Regions from separate parts of the Paenibacillus sp. Dod16 genome, predicted to be linked through region 4. Evidence: riboswitches for the same ligand, from Rfam matches in the RefSeq annotation. Region 4 holds a riboswitch; each other region holds the start of a gene.
The links. A riboswitch is a leader RNA that binds a small molecule or an ion and turns the genes downstream of it on or off. The one in region 4 is predicted to bind cyclic di-AMP.
Positions count from the first base shown of each region.

Region 1: another riboswitch for cyclic di-AMP. It lies ahead of ACPV3A_RS16165 (universal stress protein); the one in region 4 lies ahead of ACPV3A_RS12865 (hypothetical protein).
Region 2: another riboswitch for cyclic di-AMP. It lies ahead of ehuB (ectoine/hydroxyectoine ABC transporter substrate-binding protein EhuB); the one in region 4 lies ahead of ACPV3A_RS12865 (hypothetical protein).
Region 3: another riboswitch for cyclic di-AMP. It lies ahead of ACPV3A_RS21545 (C40 family peptidase); the one in region 4 lies ahead of ACPV3A_RS12865 (hypothetical protein).

Region 1 covers NZ_JBNDYG010000020.1:48,189-52,066, forward strand. The annotation lists gene ACPV3A_RS16155 (cation:proton antiporter) at 1-450, shown strand, start outside; gene ACPV3A_RS16160 (TrkH family potassium uptake protein) at 572-1,936, opposite strand; cyclic di-AMP (ydaO/yuaA leader) riboswitch at 2,112-2,259, shown strand; gene ACPV3A_RS16165 (universal stress protein) at 2,370-3,053, shown strand; gene ACPV3A_RS16170 (TrkH family potassium uptake protein) at 3,132-3,878, shown strand, end outside.
Region 2 covers NZ_JBNDYG010000039.1:9,630-13,507, reverse strand. The annotation lists gene ACPV3A_RS26440 (exosporium glycoprotein BclB-related protein) at 1-533, opposite strand, end outside; cyclic di-AMP (ydaO/yuaA leader) riboswitch at 1,033-1,178, shown strand; gene ehuB (ectoine/hydroxyectoine ABC transporter substrate-binding protein EhuB) at 1,556-2,389, shown strand; gene ehuC (ectoine/hydroxyectoine ABC transporter permease subunit EhuC) at 2,391-3,044, shown strand; gene ehuD (ectoine/hydroxyectoine ABC transporter permease subunit EhuD) at 3,047-3,709, shown strand; gene ehuA (ectoine/hydroxyectoine ABC transporter ATP-binding protein EhuA) at 3,724-3,878, shown strand, end outside.
Region 3 covers NZ_JBNDYG010000030.1:55,874-59,751, reverse strand. The annotation lists gene ACPV3A_RS21555 (heavy metal translocating P-type ATPase) at 1-1,500, opposite strand, end outside; gene ACPV3A_RS21550 (four-helix bundle copper-binding protein) at 1,844-2,173, shown strand; cyclic di-AMP (ydaO/yuaA leader) riboswitch at 2,534-2,667, shown strand; gene ACPV3A_RS21545 (C40 family peptidase) at 2,672-3,151, shown strand; gene asnB (asparagine synthase (glutamine-hydrolyzing)) at 3,428-3,878, shown strand, end outside.
Region 4 covers NZ_JBNDYG010000014.1:83,147-87,024, reverse strand. The annotation lists gene kdpB (potassium-transporting ATPase subunit KdpB) at 1-27, opposite strand, end outside; gene kdpA (potassium-transporting ATPase subunit KdpA) at 49-1,728, opposite strand; gene ACPV3A_RS12870 (potassium-transporting ATPase subunit F) at 1,759-1,833, opposite strand; gene ACPV3A_RS12865 (hypothetical protein) at 1,988-2,398, opposite strand; cyclic di-AMP (ydaO/yuaA leader) riboswitch at 2,533-2,701, opposite strand; gene ACPV3A_RS12860 (hypothetical protein) at 3,385-3,849, shown strand.

The DNA.
Region 1 (3,878 bases), on a different contig from region 4:
GGAGCGCGCATCGGGATGTCGGATACAACCAAGATGAATATTAATTCGTTCTGGGACGTCATCACGTTAATCGCAAATTCATTGATTTTTTTAATGATCGGTCTAGAAATCAAGCATATTAACTTCGCGGACAAGTGGGCGTTAATCGGAGCAGCCATTCTTATCGTTCTACTCGGAAGAACATTGGCCGTCTACGTAAGCTTGTACTTCCTGAAATCCTTCCCATCTTCATGGAAGGTGGTTTTGAATTGGGGAGGGTTAAAGGGCAGCTTGTCAATCGCTCTCGCCTTAAGCTTGCCCGCAACCTTCGACGGACGCGATGATATACTCGTTCTCACCTTTAGCGTTGTCCTTTTCTCACTTCTCGTTCAGGGGTTAACCATCAAACCTTTGGTTAAGAAGTTTGGATTAGCCAGCCCCGTGAAGGAAAAAGACGGGGCAGATATGTAAGAACCCTCCGTATAAGCAAAACAGAACATAAAACGAGTATAAGGTTCAGCCCCGGAGATCGAATTAAACGACTCCAGCTGAACCTTATTTTTTCGTATCCCGATTTGCGGATCGACCACTCTTAACCAATAAGCACTTTCTCTTCAGGCAACCGGTACTTTTGTTTGACTACTCTTTGCGACAGCGCGAAGGCCAGCGTTAAGGGGCCGAGTCTGCCGATGTACATGGTCAAAATGATGACTCCTTTACCAAAAGGAGACAGCTCAGGCGTCAATCCCATCGATAGGCCAACGGTGCCGAAGGCTGAGGTCACTTCGAACAGAACTTCCATAAAGTCCTTTTGCAAGCTATGCTCGCTTATGGTTAACAAGAATGTAGCGACAATCACAACGCTCACTGAGATCACCATGACGGCTATGGATCGGAGGATAATCGATTGGGGGATGCGTCGATTTAACAACTGCACGTCCTGCTTCCCCTTAATAATACTAATCAATGTGAATAACAGTACGGCAAATGTATTGGTTTTGATCCCGCCTCCCGTGGATCCGGAGGAAGCACCGATAAACATGAGGAAAATCATGAAAAACTGAGAAGTCGTCATCATCGCGGCTATGTCGATGGTATTAAACCCGGCCGTACGAGTCACCACGCCTTGAAAATAAGCCGCCCATACTCGCTCTCCCCAGCTCAAAGAGCCGAACGTACGGGAGTTGAACAACTCAATAATGAAAATTACGATAAACCCGGCTAAACATAGACATGCTGAAGTCGACAAAACGATTCTTGAATGAAGGGACAACTTATTCCACCTTCTATGCTTCCATAAGTCCAGAACAACAGTAAATCCAAGCCCACCAATGATAAAAAGCAGGGTGATGACGATGTTGACCAGCGGGTCTCCCACATACCGGCTCAAACTGTCTGACCAAAGACTGAAGCCAGCGTTATTAAATGATGAGATGGAGTGGAACACCCCATAATAAATAGCTTGCCCCAAGCCCAGTTCCTCCTCCCAACGAACAATTAACAAGGCTGCTCCGACGAACTCGATAATGAGCGCAATCAGAAAAATACCTAGCGATAGCCTCACTACGCCTTGCGTTGATAATGCGTTAGTGGATTCTTGGAGGAGCAGTCGATTTTTCAGTCCAATTTTCTTTCCAAGCACAACGGCGATCAAAACTCCGAAGGTCATGAAACCAAGACCGCCGACTTGAATCAGGCACATGATCATGATTTGACCAAAAAGGGAAAAGTCGGTTCCTGTATCCACTACGGCCAATCCGGTTACGCACACTGCAGATGTTGAGGTGAACAAAGCGTTTAACCAACCTACACCTTCACCTGATGACGATGATATGGGCAAGGCTAACAAGATCGCGCCGATTACAATCGGTGCGGCGAAACCAAGAAGGATCAGTCGTGAAGATGATAGGTTAAACTGTTTTAATGATTTTAGCGGCTCCGATTTGCCTTTAGCCATCCTATTTTCCCCTTTCAGATACGACAGACCATGAAACCCCGTAGACTTCTTTGCGTAGTATATACCATAGTAAAGCATAATTTTTGCTGCAATCCAATGATATGATGTTGTTGACTGATCGCTAACTGTTTACTTTCAGCATGTTTTAGCATAATATTTATTACGATAAATTTCATACGCATGAATGCTTAATCCTCTATGAGGAACGGGGGAACCAACAAAGCGACTAAGCTTTAGGGGTGAATTCTTTCTGGATAAGAAGGAACGGGAACTCTCAATCCCGAATCCGACAGCTAACCTCGTCAGCGTCTTGGGAAAGAACACTCTTACTACTTTGACTTGTCCATGATCCGTACAGCCAAGGCCTAGAAGCAGATTTTTCTCTGCCTCCAGGCCTTTTTTGTTAAAGCTGTTGTGTTTAGAAAAGAAAGGAATGATTATTCTGCTTAACAATGAAAAGATACTGGTATGCGTGTATTACGGTCCAAACGGAGAACGTCTCATCCGTCGAGGCGGCGAATTAGCCAGACTTCTTCAGTGTCCCCTGTTTGTGTTGAGCGTTATACCCTTGCGTGAAGATGAGTTAGATCAGGCACAAGAAAGGTATATGGCTGAGTGGCAAATGAAATGCGACGAGTATGGGGCAACCTTCATTGTCAAAACGAATGAAGATCGCAAAGCTTCGGAAATCATAGCGGAAACCGCCAAGAATCATCAAATTACCCAGCTAATCATCGGACAATCCGGTCAAACGCGGTGGCAAGAAATTACGCGTGGTTCGTTTGTCAACGAACTCCTAAACCAGATCGGCGAAACGGATTTGCACATTGTAGCGGTTCAAAGGATGGATGATCAAATGGCTGACACCCATGAACGGGGAATTCGAGTCACTGTGTTCAGGGAGGGTTCTCATTATCTGCTTGGCGGTAAGGAATCCGGGGGCGATCCAATAGCCGAAGGTCTATTTTTCAAAGAGTTAAATACCGATTTTGACACCGGCTTGCTGAAAATAAAAACAGACCACGAGATCCAATATTTGAAAATAAGTCACGGAAAAGTGGTAGAGTCGTCTTTTTTCCAAAACAGAAAATTCTTTGATAAACCCGGCGATCAATAAAGAATGGGGGTGGAACTTGTGAGAAGAACATTTATGAATTCAAAAGATCGAAATACACAACATTCCGCTCCTGACACAATGGAGTTGTTTATCAACAAGCTTAAAAAAAATATGAGTCCCCCTCAACTCGTCATGCTTGTCTTTTTCACTTTAATAATAATCGGGACCACATTGCTCGCGCTGCCCTACTCTTCCTCCACCGGGAGGTCAATTGGTCTGCTGGATGCTTTATTTACAGCCACCTCAGCAATATGCGTAAACGGGCTCGTTGTCTTGGATACCGGTAGTGTTTTTTCAACTTTTGGACAAGTCATTATCATGATCTTGATTCAAATTGGCGGGCTCGGCTTTATGACCTTTGGCGTTATGGTTGCCATTGTTCTGGGGAAAAGGATTGGCTTGAAGCAACGAATGATTATTCAGCAAACCACGCATTCGACCTCGGCACAAGGTTTGGTTAAATTATCCATGTATATGGTACTCATTGCATTCGCGTTTGAAGCCTTGGCTACGATTGTCCTTACGCTCCGTTGGCAACAGGACGTCGGGTGGGGACAGGCAGCCTACTACGCACTTTTCCATTCCGTTTCGGCATTCAACAATGCCGGATTTGCCCTGTGGTCTGACAGCCTTTCTCCCTTTGTCGGCGATCCGATCGTCAATATTACGATTGTCCTGCTATTTATCATTGGAGGCCTCGGCTATATCGTCATTGTGGATGTATTCCAAAAACGTTCATGGAAGAAGCTTTCGCTTCACTCCAAGGTTGTCCTAGTCGGAACAGGAACGTTGTCCCTGCTCGGTTTTCTATTTATATACTTTTTA
Region 2 (3,878 bases), on a different contig from region 4:
AGAGTTCCAGCGGCTCCAGTGAGGTCAATCGTACCGCCAGCCAGCGTAAACGTATTGGCCGAGTTACCAAATCCTACGAGACCAACGGATCCGACTAATCCGCCTAAAACGGTGGTCAGAGCAAGCGGTATGCCGGATGCGAATGGGATGATGGCTCCTCCGGCGGCTGCTCCTGTAGCCCCTGTTGCCCCAGTAGCTCCAGTAGCTCCAGTAGGTCCCGCAGGTCCGACAGGTCCGACAGGCCCGACAGGTCCAGCAGGTCCGGCAGGTCCAGCAGGTCCTGCAATACCAGTTGTCGGTCCGGCAGGTCCCACAGGCCCGATAGGTCCGACCGGTCCAACCGGTCCGATAGGACCCTGAGGACCTACAGGTCCACGGATAGCTCTTGGGCATCGACGCTTTTTAATGCCACCGCCGTGGCCTTTATGATCACCATGACCATGAGACGGGCAATGCTTTTTCTTCGCATGAATGACTTTTTTCTCTATTTTTTTAAGAGCACACAATTTTCTCTTTCTAGAAGAACGTTCCAAATGAAGCACCTCCTTTAGATTTTTTCTATACTACGCAAATACTCTCGGTACGGCATGGGTTAATAGCGCATAAATGATAGATAAACACCTATAATTTCCAGAATGTACGCTAGCCCCGGAGGCATTCATCTATTGACGAATAGCAAAACTATAGGATGAATTTCGGATTTCCCTACGATATTCATAGGCTCGGTACGCAGCGGTTCAAAAAAAAAATTTGCGCCGTATTTACGCCGTAAATGTGTGGGGAAAGCTTTCACAATCCGAATGTAATTCATGGCATAAACGATCCACCACATGAATGAGTAAGGGAGGCATGGCAAATGCCTGCTATATAGCGAAAAATGAGACTGGAATAAAATTACTGCATCGTTGGGGGAGAGGCTTGAATGAGGCATTTTTCATGCTTGTCATAGGCCCTGGAAGAGCGGAACTTCCGCCTCTGAATTTCCAGAAAAAGCGGTTAAAGGGGTTTGACTTTTCCTGAAGTTCCCTTTATCATGGACACACGCTTAGTTTCCGGCATACATTTTCCGGAAAGCGGGGGAACCAGTTTCATCAGGGGCGAGTCACTTGGAATCACGAGTGTAGGGTACCATCTTACCCGAGTCCGTCAGCTAACCTCGTCAGCAGTGGATGGGTCTTGCATACATAATGGATGTTCATAACAAAGGCCCTTAATTCTCTTTAGGGGCCTTTTCTCTATTTTTTGACCCCCTGCTGGCGGAGCTATGTCTAGATCCCCTGTTTGGTGGTCTTTTTGTATTCTGCTAAAGAGGAGGGGCAAGGCCTGCAAATGTTTAACCAAAACCAATTAAATCGGTCAGATGGCATTGGGTTTAAGCGTGGAAGGAGATGGATGAATCATCTTCCCTGAAGGTCCGACCCATGCAAGGTATCTGAATACGCTTAAATCCTAGTTAACATATGGGTTAACATGGATAATTTCAACATGCCATTTTTAAGAATACCAAAGTCATAATGAAAGGTTGTGGGAAGTTTTGAAGAGAGTGGTTGTACTGATGTTGTCATTGATTATGGGGGTGTCGCTTGCGGCTTGCGGCGACAAAGGGAGTACATTGGAGCAAGCCATTGAGCAGGGGTATATCACCGTGGGATTTGCGAATGAGAAGCCTTATGCCTATAAAGAGGCCAACGGGGAGCTGACAGGAGAAGCGGTTGAGATTGCGAGGGTTATTTTGGAGCGGCTTGGCATCAAGGAAATGAGGGGAGAGCTTACGGAATTCGGATCGCTGGTTGCCGGACTGCAGGCCGAGCGGTTTGATCTAATTACCGCAGGCATGTTCATTAATCCGGATCGCTGCTCTGCCGTATTGTTTGCTAATCCGGAGTACAGCATCGGGGAAGCCATTGCGGTGAAGCAAGGGAATCCGCTGGGACTTGGAAGTTATGAGGATATTGCCAATCATGACCAAGCTAAGGTCGCCGTTATGACCGGTGCGGTCGAAATCGGCTATATGGAAAAGTCCGGCATTCCTACGGACCGGATTGTGCAGGTCCCCGATCAAGCCTCGGCCATTAGCGCCCTTCAGGCAGACCGGGTGCATGCAATTACCATGACGGGGCCGTCCCTGCAGGCGATGCTGGATTCGGCCAGCGACGACAGCATCGAACGCGTGGCTGATTTCGAGCAGCCGGTCATCGACGGCGAAAGCGTTCGCGGTTATGGAGCTACGGCTTTCCGCCAAGCGGATACCGAGTTCCAGGAGGCTTATAATGCGGAGCTTCAAAAAATGAAGGAGTCGGGCGAGCTGCTGGAAATTTTGCAGAAGTTCGGGTTCACAGAAGAAGAGCTCCCGGGCGAGATGACGGCCGCTGCCCTTTGCGGGGAATAGCATGCCGAATTCGTGGATTGATTTTCTCCCTACGCTGTTGAAAGGGGCGGAGATCACGATTGTAGTTGCTTTCTTTTCAGCCATTCTTGCGGTCGTGATGTCCTTTGCAGCCGGGTTATGCCGACTGTCGAAGCTGTGGATCATTCGCACGTTGACAGCCGTGTACGTGGAAGTCTTTCGGGGGACCTCCTTGCTGGTGCAGCTGTTCTGGTTGTATTTCGCCCTTCCGTTCATCGGCGTCGAGCTTCCGAAAATGCTGGCTGCGATCCTCGCGATCGGACTGAACTTCGGCGCATACGGCTCGGAAATCGTTCGCAGCGCCGTGTTGGCCGTTCCGAAAGGACAATGGGAAGCCGCTGTAGCGCTTAATCTGAAGCCTTGGCAAAGACTGTGGAATGTCATATTGCCTCAAGCGTCCCTGCGAATGCTTCCCCCTTTCGGGAATCAGCTTGTGGAGCTCATCAAATCCACCTCACTGGTTTATTTCATCACGATGGCGGATTTAACGTATCAGGCGATGGTGCTCCGCAATAATTACATCTCCTGGACGACCGAGATTCTGGTGCTGCTGCTCCTCATGTATTTTGTCATTGCTACGCTCGTTTCGCTGGCAGTTCGACTGCTGGAGCGTAAATGGACAGCGGGGAGGTTATAGTCATGTGGGATTGGAACTATGTATGGGATATCCTGCCCCAGCTCTTGAGTGCATTAAAAATGACGGTATGGGTGACGATCTGCGCTTTCGCGGTGGCATTGATCATCGGATTGCTGCTTGCTTTTGCAGTGCGGAGCCGATTTAAGATGCTGTCACTAATAACCAAAGGAATGATCGAATTCATTCGCAATACACCGCTGCTGGTGCAGGTCTTCTTCCTGTATTACAGCCTGCCGCTTCTTACCGGAATCTCCATTCCGGCCTTCTATGCCGGGGTGATCGGTCTCGGGCTGCATTACAGCACATATCTGTCCGAGGTGTACCGATCCGGAATCGAGGGAGTGCCGAAGGGACAATGGGAGGCTGCCACAGCACTGAATTACACGAAAGCCCAAACCTGGCGAAGTATTATCCTGCCGCAAGCGGTGCCGCCGATCATTCCGGTACTGGGTAATTATTTGATTGTTATGTTTAAAGAGACGCCGATTCTATGCGCCATAACGCTTGTGGAGATGATGCTGACGGCTAAAAATATCGTGTCGCAGTCGTTCCGTGCATTTGAACCGTATACGATGGTCGGGATTCTGTTCCTGGTCATCAGTTATATCGCCTCATTGCTTGTGCAAAGGCTGGAAAAACGCATGAATCTGCAGCGTGGAAAATAAAAGGAGGGAATCAATTGAATGCCGTTGTGATCGATGAGCAGGCGGAAGCGTCGAAGGTGCCGCAGCAGGAGGGAAATCCCGTTACCGCTACGGGTACAAAGCCGATTGTGAAATATACCGGCGTGACCAAGTCGTTTGGTGATCTACAGGTGCTTAAAGGCATCGATCT
Region 3 (3,878 bases), on a different contig from region 4:
TTTTCCTTGTGATGCCAGCTTATTATACTCCGAAATAGGATAATCTATTTTTTGATCCTCCATAAAGCCAGGGCTAACAACCAAAACATCCTTACCGTTAACTTTCCCCTTAAGACCTTTCCCCGTCAGTGCTTCAAATGACTCTGGTTCTGGTATTTTTATTTCACGGTTCTTCACTTCTTCTACTACACCTTTAGAGATAGGATGTTCGGATTGAGCTTCAAGGGCACCAACGAGGGTTAAAATTTCCGTCTCTGTATATCCCGATGCAGGTAGAATATCGGTAATTCCAAATTTACCTTGAGTAAGCGTTCCGGTTTTATCAAATACGACCGCGTTCAATTTTCGAGCTTCTTCAAAAGCAGTGCGGTTTCGTATCAATAACCCTTTTTTCGCTGCTATCGAGGTAGTGGTTGATACAACAAGAGGTACAGCCAAACCCAAAGCGTGTGGACACGCAATAATCATCACAGTCACCATTCGCTGTATCGCGAAGTTAAAGCCGTAACCCAAAGAGAGCCATACGAGTAGGGTTATTAAGCCTGCACCTAAAGCTACATAAAATAACCATTTTGCCGCACGATCGGATAAGTTTTGAGTTTTAGATTTAGATTCTTGAGCTTCTTTAACTAGTGAAATAACTTGGGATAAGTAACCCTTTTCACCACTATTGGTAACCGTTACGGTTAATGCTCCTTCACCGTTGACAGCTCCTCCAATGAGTTTATCTCCAGGATTCTTGATGACCGGGACGGATTCCCCCGTAAGCATGGATTCATCGAGTGATGATTGTCCTTTCACAATGATTCCATCTACAGGGATTCGCTCTCCTGGTTTAATTAAAATCGTTTGCTCTGGGCTTAATTCTGACACGCTTACCTCTTTGATATCTCCATTTTCCATAATAAGATGTGCTTCAGAAGGGATTAGTTTGACCAGTTCTTCTAGGGCATTAGATGCACCTAAAATAGACTTCATTTCTAGCCAGTGACCTAGCAGCATAATGACAATAAGGGTTGCCAGTTCCCAAAAGAAGTCTACATCCGTCAATCCTATGACAATTAATGAACTATATACGTAAGCAACAACGATAGCAAGTGATATTAACGTCATCATGCCAGGGCTCTTTTGATTTAGTTCTCGATATGCACCAACTAGAAAAGGCTTACCTCCATAAAAGAAGACAAATGTGGAGAGTAGAAACAGTAAAACGGTGTCATATGGAAACCGCCAATGTACCCCAATGAACATCTGAATCATTGGCGAAAGAGCCATGATTGGAATTGTAATAATTAAACAAATATAAAAGCGTTTTTTAAAGTCATCTACATGATGACCGGCATGTTTATCCCCGCCGCTATGTTGGTGCCCGGTACTATGATGTGATCCGGAATGGTCATGGTCGTGTTTCATCCCTTGATGCTGCTGCTCACTTTCGTGTTTGGGCATATGATTGTTCGTGAATTGATGTTTCACGCTCTTTTTGGAGTTTTTATACATTGAATTCACCTCTTCATAAGATTATTTAGTCTAATGCCGTAATAAGAAAAGATTGTTAGGACTACATCACGTAGTATTGTTACCCATTAATACTAATTTAAACCTAAAAGAGTAAAGTAATCACGGATTCAAAGCTCAGTCTTCATGTACAATCATCATTTTCAAATTTGTCCAGTTTCCTCACAAAATCTACATAACTTCGGGTTATATAATAGTCAACCTAACAATAGGTTACAAATCGTATGTAAAGCGAGGTGATTACATTATTTGATTTTTTGAATCAAATAAAAAGTGTTGTGCATCCTAAATTCTTGAATCGTAAATTCGAAAGGAGATATTGACTATGTCACATGAACAATACCAAAAGTGTATCGAGGAATGCATACGTTGTATGATGGTATGTAATCATTGTTACAACGCTTGTCTTGATGAAGAGAATGTAGCTATGATGACAAAATGTATTCGTTTGGATCGACAATGTGCTGATATTTGTGCTTTTGCTGCGCATGCAATGTCAACGAACAGTGTTTATGCGCGTGAGATCTGTAGTATCTGTGCCGACGTTTGTGAAGAATGTGGCACAGAATGTAAAATGCATGATGTAAAACACTGTCAAGAATGTGCAGAAGCTTGTTTTAGATGTGCAGAGGCTTGTAGAGCAATGGCAGCGTAGAACAGACTCAATAATCAATAACCCTCCTTGTGAGAAAGGAGGGTTTATTGATTATAAGTTATAACTAAAATTATATATAAATTGGAGATAGCTGTTAGAGCAGATCAACGTCTGCTGGAACAGTTTTTTCTGCTTATGCTGAAAAAGAAGTGGTTACAAAAATGTATTTAATAATTAACTTAGAAGAAGTCGGTGTTCATATAAGAATAATACAATAAGAGCGGAACTTCTCCTTATATTTGTACTTTATAGGGTGAATTTGAACGAAACTCGACTTTTAATAAAAAAAATGATGGATTTAGAGGATGGGATTGACAACATACACGAAAATGTACTACATTATGTAGGGTTACAAAAAATTAATTTTTAATGCCGAGTTTCATTTTTGAAAACGGGGGAACCATTCCGGGTGAATTATTCTTGATTGAAAAGGAATAAAGGGCGCCTTCTACCGAACCCTTAGCTAACTCCGTAGGCATCCGAAGGGAGAGCATGTGTTTGAAGAAATTCATGATTTCATTAATAGGGTCTGCAGTTATTTTGTCAGCTGGTGCGACTAATGCGTTTGCTGATGATCAATCCAAATTGCGTACAGAAGTAAGTCAAGTTGTTGGTACACCTTACAAGTGGGGGGGAACTTCTGTATCGAGTGGATTTGATTGTTCTGGTTTTATTTTGTATATCTTTGATAAGTTTAATTTGGAGCTGCCACGGACATCAAATGCTCAGGCAAAAACAGGTACCCCAGTTGCAAAGAAAAATCTCAAACCTGGAGATTTGGTCTTCTTTAATACAAGTGGTGCTGGTATATCTCATGCAGGGATTTATATCGGTAATGGGCAATTTGCTCATTCTTCCAGTAGTAAAGGAGTAAGGATTAGTAATTTATCGGAATCATACTATAAGGATCGATACGTTACAGCAAGACGTACAATCTCTAAACAAAGTTATACAAAAATGGTTAGTGGATTGCACTAGTACTTATTTGTAATTAGACAAGCCCTGGTAAAAACCACGGGTTTGTTTTTTTGTATCGCAGGTGAATTAAATCTTGTTAAGAATTTAATCTAACATAATTCATTAATCTTCAATGGAAATACCATAAAATGAAAAATTGACTAGTTAAATTAAATAAACTACAATTCGTAGTATATAATATATTATTGATTTCTTGATGTTTTTAAACAAGGATCAATTTTTTTATCAAAAACACTACACTGCGTAGTTAATAATCCGGAAGGGAAGACTTTTTCTATGTGTGGGATTACAGGGCTTTTGATGTTTGAAAACAATTCGCTGCCAACGACGGTAGCAATTAGAAAAATGACCGATGCAATCAAACATCGTGGTCCCGATCAAACGGGCATTAGGGTGGTAGATCGGATTGCTTTAGGATTTACCCGTTTGTCGATCCTTGATTTGGAACACGGCAGCCAGCCTATTTCCAACGAAGATCAGAGCCTTTGGCTAGTTTTTAACGGTGAGATTTATAATTATCAATCATTAAAAAGAGAACTTGAAGACCTTGGTCATACGTTTAAAACGAACACAGATTCTGAAGTCATCATACATTTATATGAGGAGTATCAGGAACATTGTTTAGAAAAACTGCGTGGAATGTTTGGATTTGCAATATGGGATCGGAGGAAAAAACAATTATTTGCTGCTCGTGATCATTTCGGAATAAAACCATTCTATTACTATA
Region 4 (3,878 bases):
CATCGCTTTTTTTCTCGTATTATTCATGGAAATAGGCCACCTTTTCTATTAACGGATCGTCAGATGCTCAGCAATCGGACCGAGCACAAGTACTGGCAGGAAGGTCAATGCACCGATAATCAGAACCACCGCGATCAGAATGCCGGCAAACAGCTTATTATCTGTCCGGAACGTTCCGAGCGTCTCGGGAACCCATTGCTTCCGCATCAACGAGCCGCCCACTGCCAGCAAGGCGATCATCGAAATGTAACGCCCGAATAGCATGACCAGTCCGGTTGTCACGTTCCAGAACGGCGTGTTATCCGACAGTCCCTCAAATCCGGAACCGTTATTGGCTGCGGAAGACGTGTATTCGTACAATACCTGCGAAATGCCATGAAAGCCCGCATGGGCAATGCCCGCCTGCCCCGCATCCGTCATCAGCGCAAGTGCGGTCGGAGCCAGAATGATCAATGGATGCACCAGGATAACAACCGCAATTAGCTTCATCTCCCGCGCCTCTATTTTTCTCCCTAGAAATTCGGGTGTTCGGCCAACCATAAGACCAGCCAGGAATACTGCCAATATCGCATACATGAGCATGTTCATCAGCCCGACGCCTTTTCCGCCAAAAACGGAGTTCAGCATCATCAGGGATAGCGGCGTAATCCCGCCAAGCGGTGTGAGCGTATCATGCATGTTGTTGACCGACCCGGTCGTGGCCGCGGTCGTCACCGTGGTGAACAGGGAGGACTGGGCGATCCCGAACCGGACCTCCTTGCCCTCCATGCTGCCTTGGGAGGTATCCATACCCAGCCGGTTCAGCGCCGGATTGCCGTTCGTTTCAGCCGCATAGTTCAAGGACAGGAATCCGATAAACAAGGTCATCATTACCGAGAAAATAATCCAGCCCTGCTTACGGCTCTTCGCGAACAAACCAAATGTGTAAGGAAGCGCCGCCCCGAGGCTCCACATGCACAGGATCTCGATCACATTGGTCAGCGGGGACGGGTTCTCGAACGGATGCGCCGAGTTGACCCCCATAAACCCGCCCCCATTGGTGCCCAGATGCTTGATCGATTCCAGCGCAGCCACCGGTCCCACCGCTATTTGCTGCTCGCTTCCTTGAAGCGTCGTGACGCTGAGCGTAGGCTGCAAAGTCTGCGGCACCTGCAGCGCAACCAGTACCATCGCAATGATAAATGCGGCCGGGATAAACACCCGGGTGTGGGCTTTGACGAAATCTTCAAAAAAGTTGCCGACGGTTGTACCCTTGCTGGTCACCGCCCGGATAAACGCAATCGCCACGCATAGCCCGGTCGCCGCGGACGCGAACATCATCATCGTAATGACGGCCATCTGGGCCATATAGGATAATCCCGACTCCCCGCTGTAATGCTGGAGATTCGTATTCGTCATAAAGCTGATGATCGTATTGAACGACAAGGTCGATTCCATATTGTCGATACCGTTCGGGTTGAAGGGCAATACTCTCTGTATCCGCAGAATCAAATACCCCGCCGACACGAGCACGATATTCGTTATCACAAAGCTGACGGCATACCCTTTCCATGTCATTCCCTTGCGTTCTTTCAACCCAATCAGTGCGAAGATCGGTTTCTCCAACCAGGAGAACCATTTATCCGTTCCATTCCCCTCATTGCGAAACACCTGATATAGATAAGTTCCGAGCGGCTTTACCAGCAGCACCAGAACGAGTATAACGATGGCAATTTGTAAAATGCCCATGACGAATGTCTTCCTCCTTCAGCTGTTTCCCTAGAATTTTTCAGGATGAATCAGCGCGTAAATCAAATATAGAAAAATAAAGAGCGTGCATATTAAAATGATCATCACAACTAATCCACCTCCGGTTCCGAAACCACGCGTCCGCACCAGGACATAAACAGCATGAGCAGTCCGTAGGTTCCTCCCAAGATAAGCACCATATATAAATCCTGCATGAATATAACCTCCTAAAACCTCATGGTCACATCAGCCAAGACGCTTAGCTGACAATGGATGAAATCAGGAAGGATACCTGATGATGGTTCGTATGAAGCACCACATCGGCCCCCAGTCCCTTATATATCAATCGCGGATTGCTGGAATGGGTAATCACATAAATCGACTCCGTCGTCCATGTCCGGCAGATCCGTAAATAGCGGCAGCACAGGTTCAAGCTGCTCTCGAACAAATACACCTTGCTGACGGGAAACTCGGGAATGATCCAGGTTTGTTCATCCCTTGTATCGATAACAATCATGTTGGTGCAGCCTAGTTCCCGCAGCCTCTCCTGCTCAACCCGGTTGTTGGCTATGGCCGCAAACGAAATGCGCATATAGATCAACTGGCGGATAAATTCTTCCCCGGCCTTGTTCGGCGCGGATACCAGGATAAACTCCTGCGGTTTCTCCATCTTTTGTTCTCCTCCTAAAAAGTTCAGAAAGAGAAGACAACAACAAAGAAGCCTGGGGAAAGAGAAGAACTCTTCCCGCAGGCTTCTTCATCAGAACACGGTGAAATACACCGTGGCCCAAGTCCACGACAATCGTTGCCTCTCTCGATACGCTTACGAGGTTAGCTGACGGATTCGGGCGTGAGAGTCGCCCTACCCATAGACCGTTATCTTGTCCATGGGATTCACCCCTGAGAGATCAAGTTTATCTCCCGACTGGTTCCCCCGTTCCTTTTCCATTCAAGGACTCAGCGAAAATTAAAAACGAGTAGCATGTTATTCTATTAGCGATTGACTAACATTCAGGCCCGGCAAAACAGCACAGCATCAGGTTCGAGCGGTGAGAGTCGCATCATCCTGCATTTCCAGCGAAGGCCCATGGTGCCCTCGCCCGAGATTCGATCCATAAAGAACCCGGCAGCTCCCACACAGCCTTTAGGTCTTCATGGAACGGCTGCCCGTATGCCTGCTGCCGATGTCCGTCAATTCATAGTTCGTATCATACGTCCGGCCTTACAGGAAGTAAATGTGAGCAGAAACACGTGGGGCGTTATGTCGAACAGGATCTGTCCGGTTTCGCTCCATTATCTCTTGAATCCTGCTCTATACTATGTATTTCTCTTGTTTTCTTGTATTTATCGCAATCTATCGAGATACCGAGATTTTGCCATGATAATAGATGACACAACCGAATGTACGCGTTTTCTTTTACGGTTTTCATCGATTTTCGGAATGTATCCGTCCAATATGGCCATTTACTTTTAGATTCCTCCGGCGTATGATTCATCCATCATTCGAAACACTCGTTTACGCTGAGCTCCCGAGCCTTAAGCGAAGCGGCCACTGTAGCAGGGCCACTAACGATAAATAGGCCTGGAGAGCGGGGTTACTCTGCTCACCAGGCCTTTTTGCCGTGCATATAACATTCCTATAAAGGAGCGCAGATCATGACGAAACTCATCGAGGCCGCACTGGCTCCCGTCATCGAAACCGCATCGCCTGCATTAAATGCAGAGCTCATCCGCTGCATGGAGATATTTCGTTTCGACCGGTGCTCGGCTGAACGCTTTATCCCCTGGAGCGACCGAGATTGGAACTGCGGGTTGTTCAAAATCAGCTGCAAAGACGCGGCCGGGTATGCCGAATATGCCCTGCCAAGCACAAGAGAATTCGCGGATCTGATCCGCTGGGCATCCGTCTTTACGAGGCTGAGAGGTATGCCCGTGACCGAGGCCATTCGCTATGCCCAGAAGCAGCAGCAGTGGGGATCCGCACGAATGCAGCTCGCCGTATCGGCCCTCGCCGATCTGGAGGCCAATCTGCAACAGCACATCACCCGTATGCGGTTAGGCAGCCTGCCGCTGGAGCGTTCCTTCCTGATGGACTGCTCGGAGGCATATTATTCCTTCTAGGACAGCTGCTAGAAAGAGCTACCGTTCTC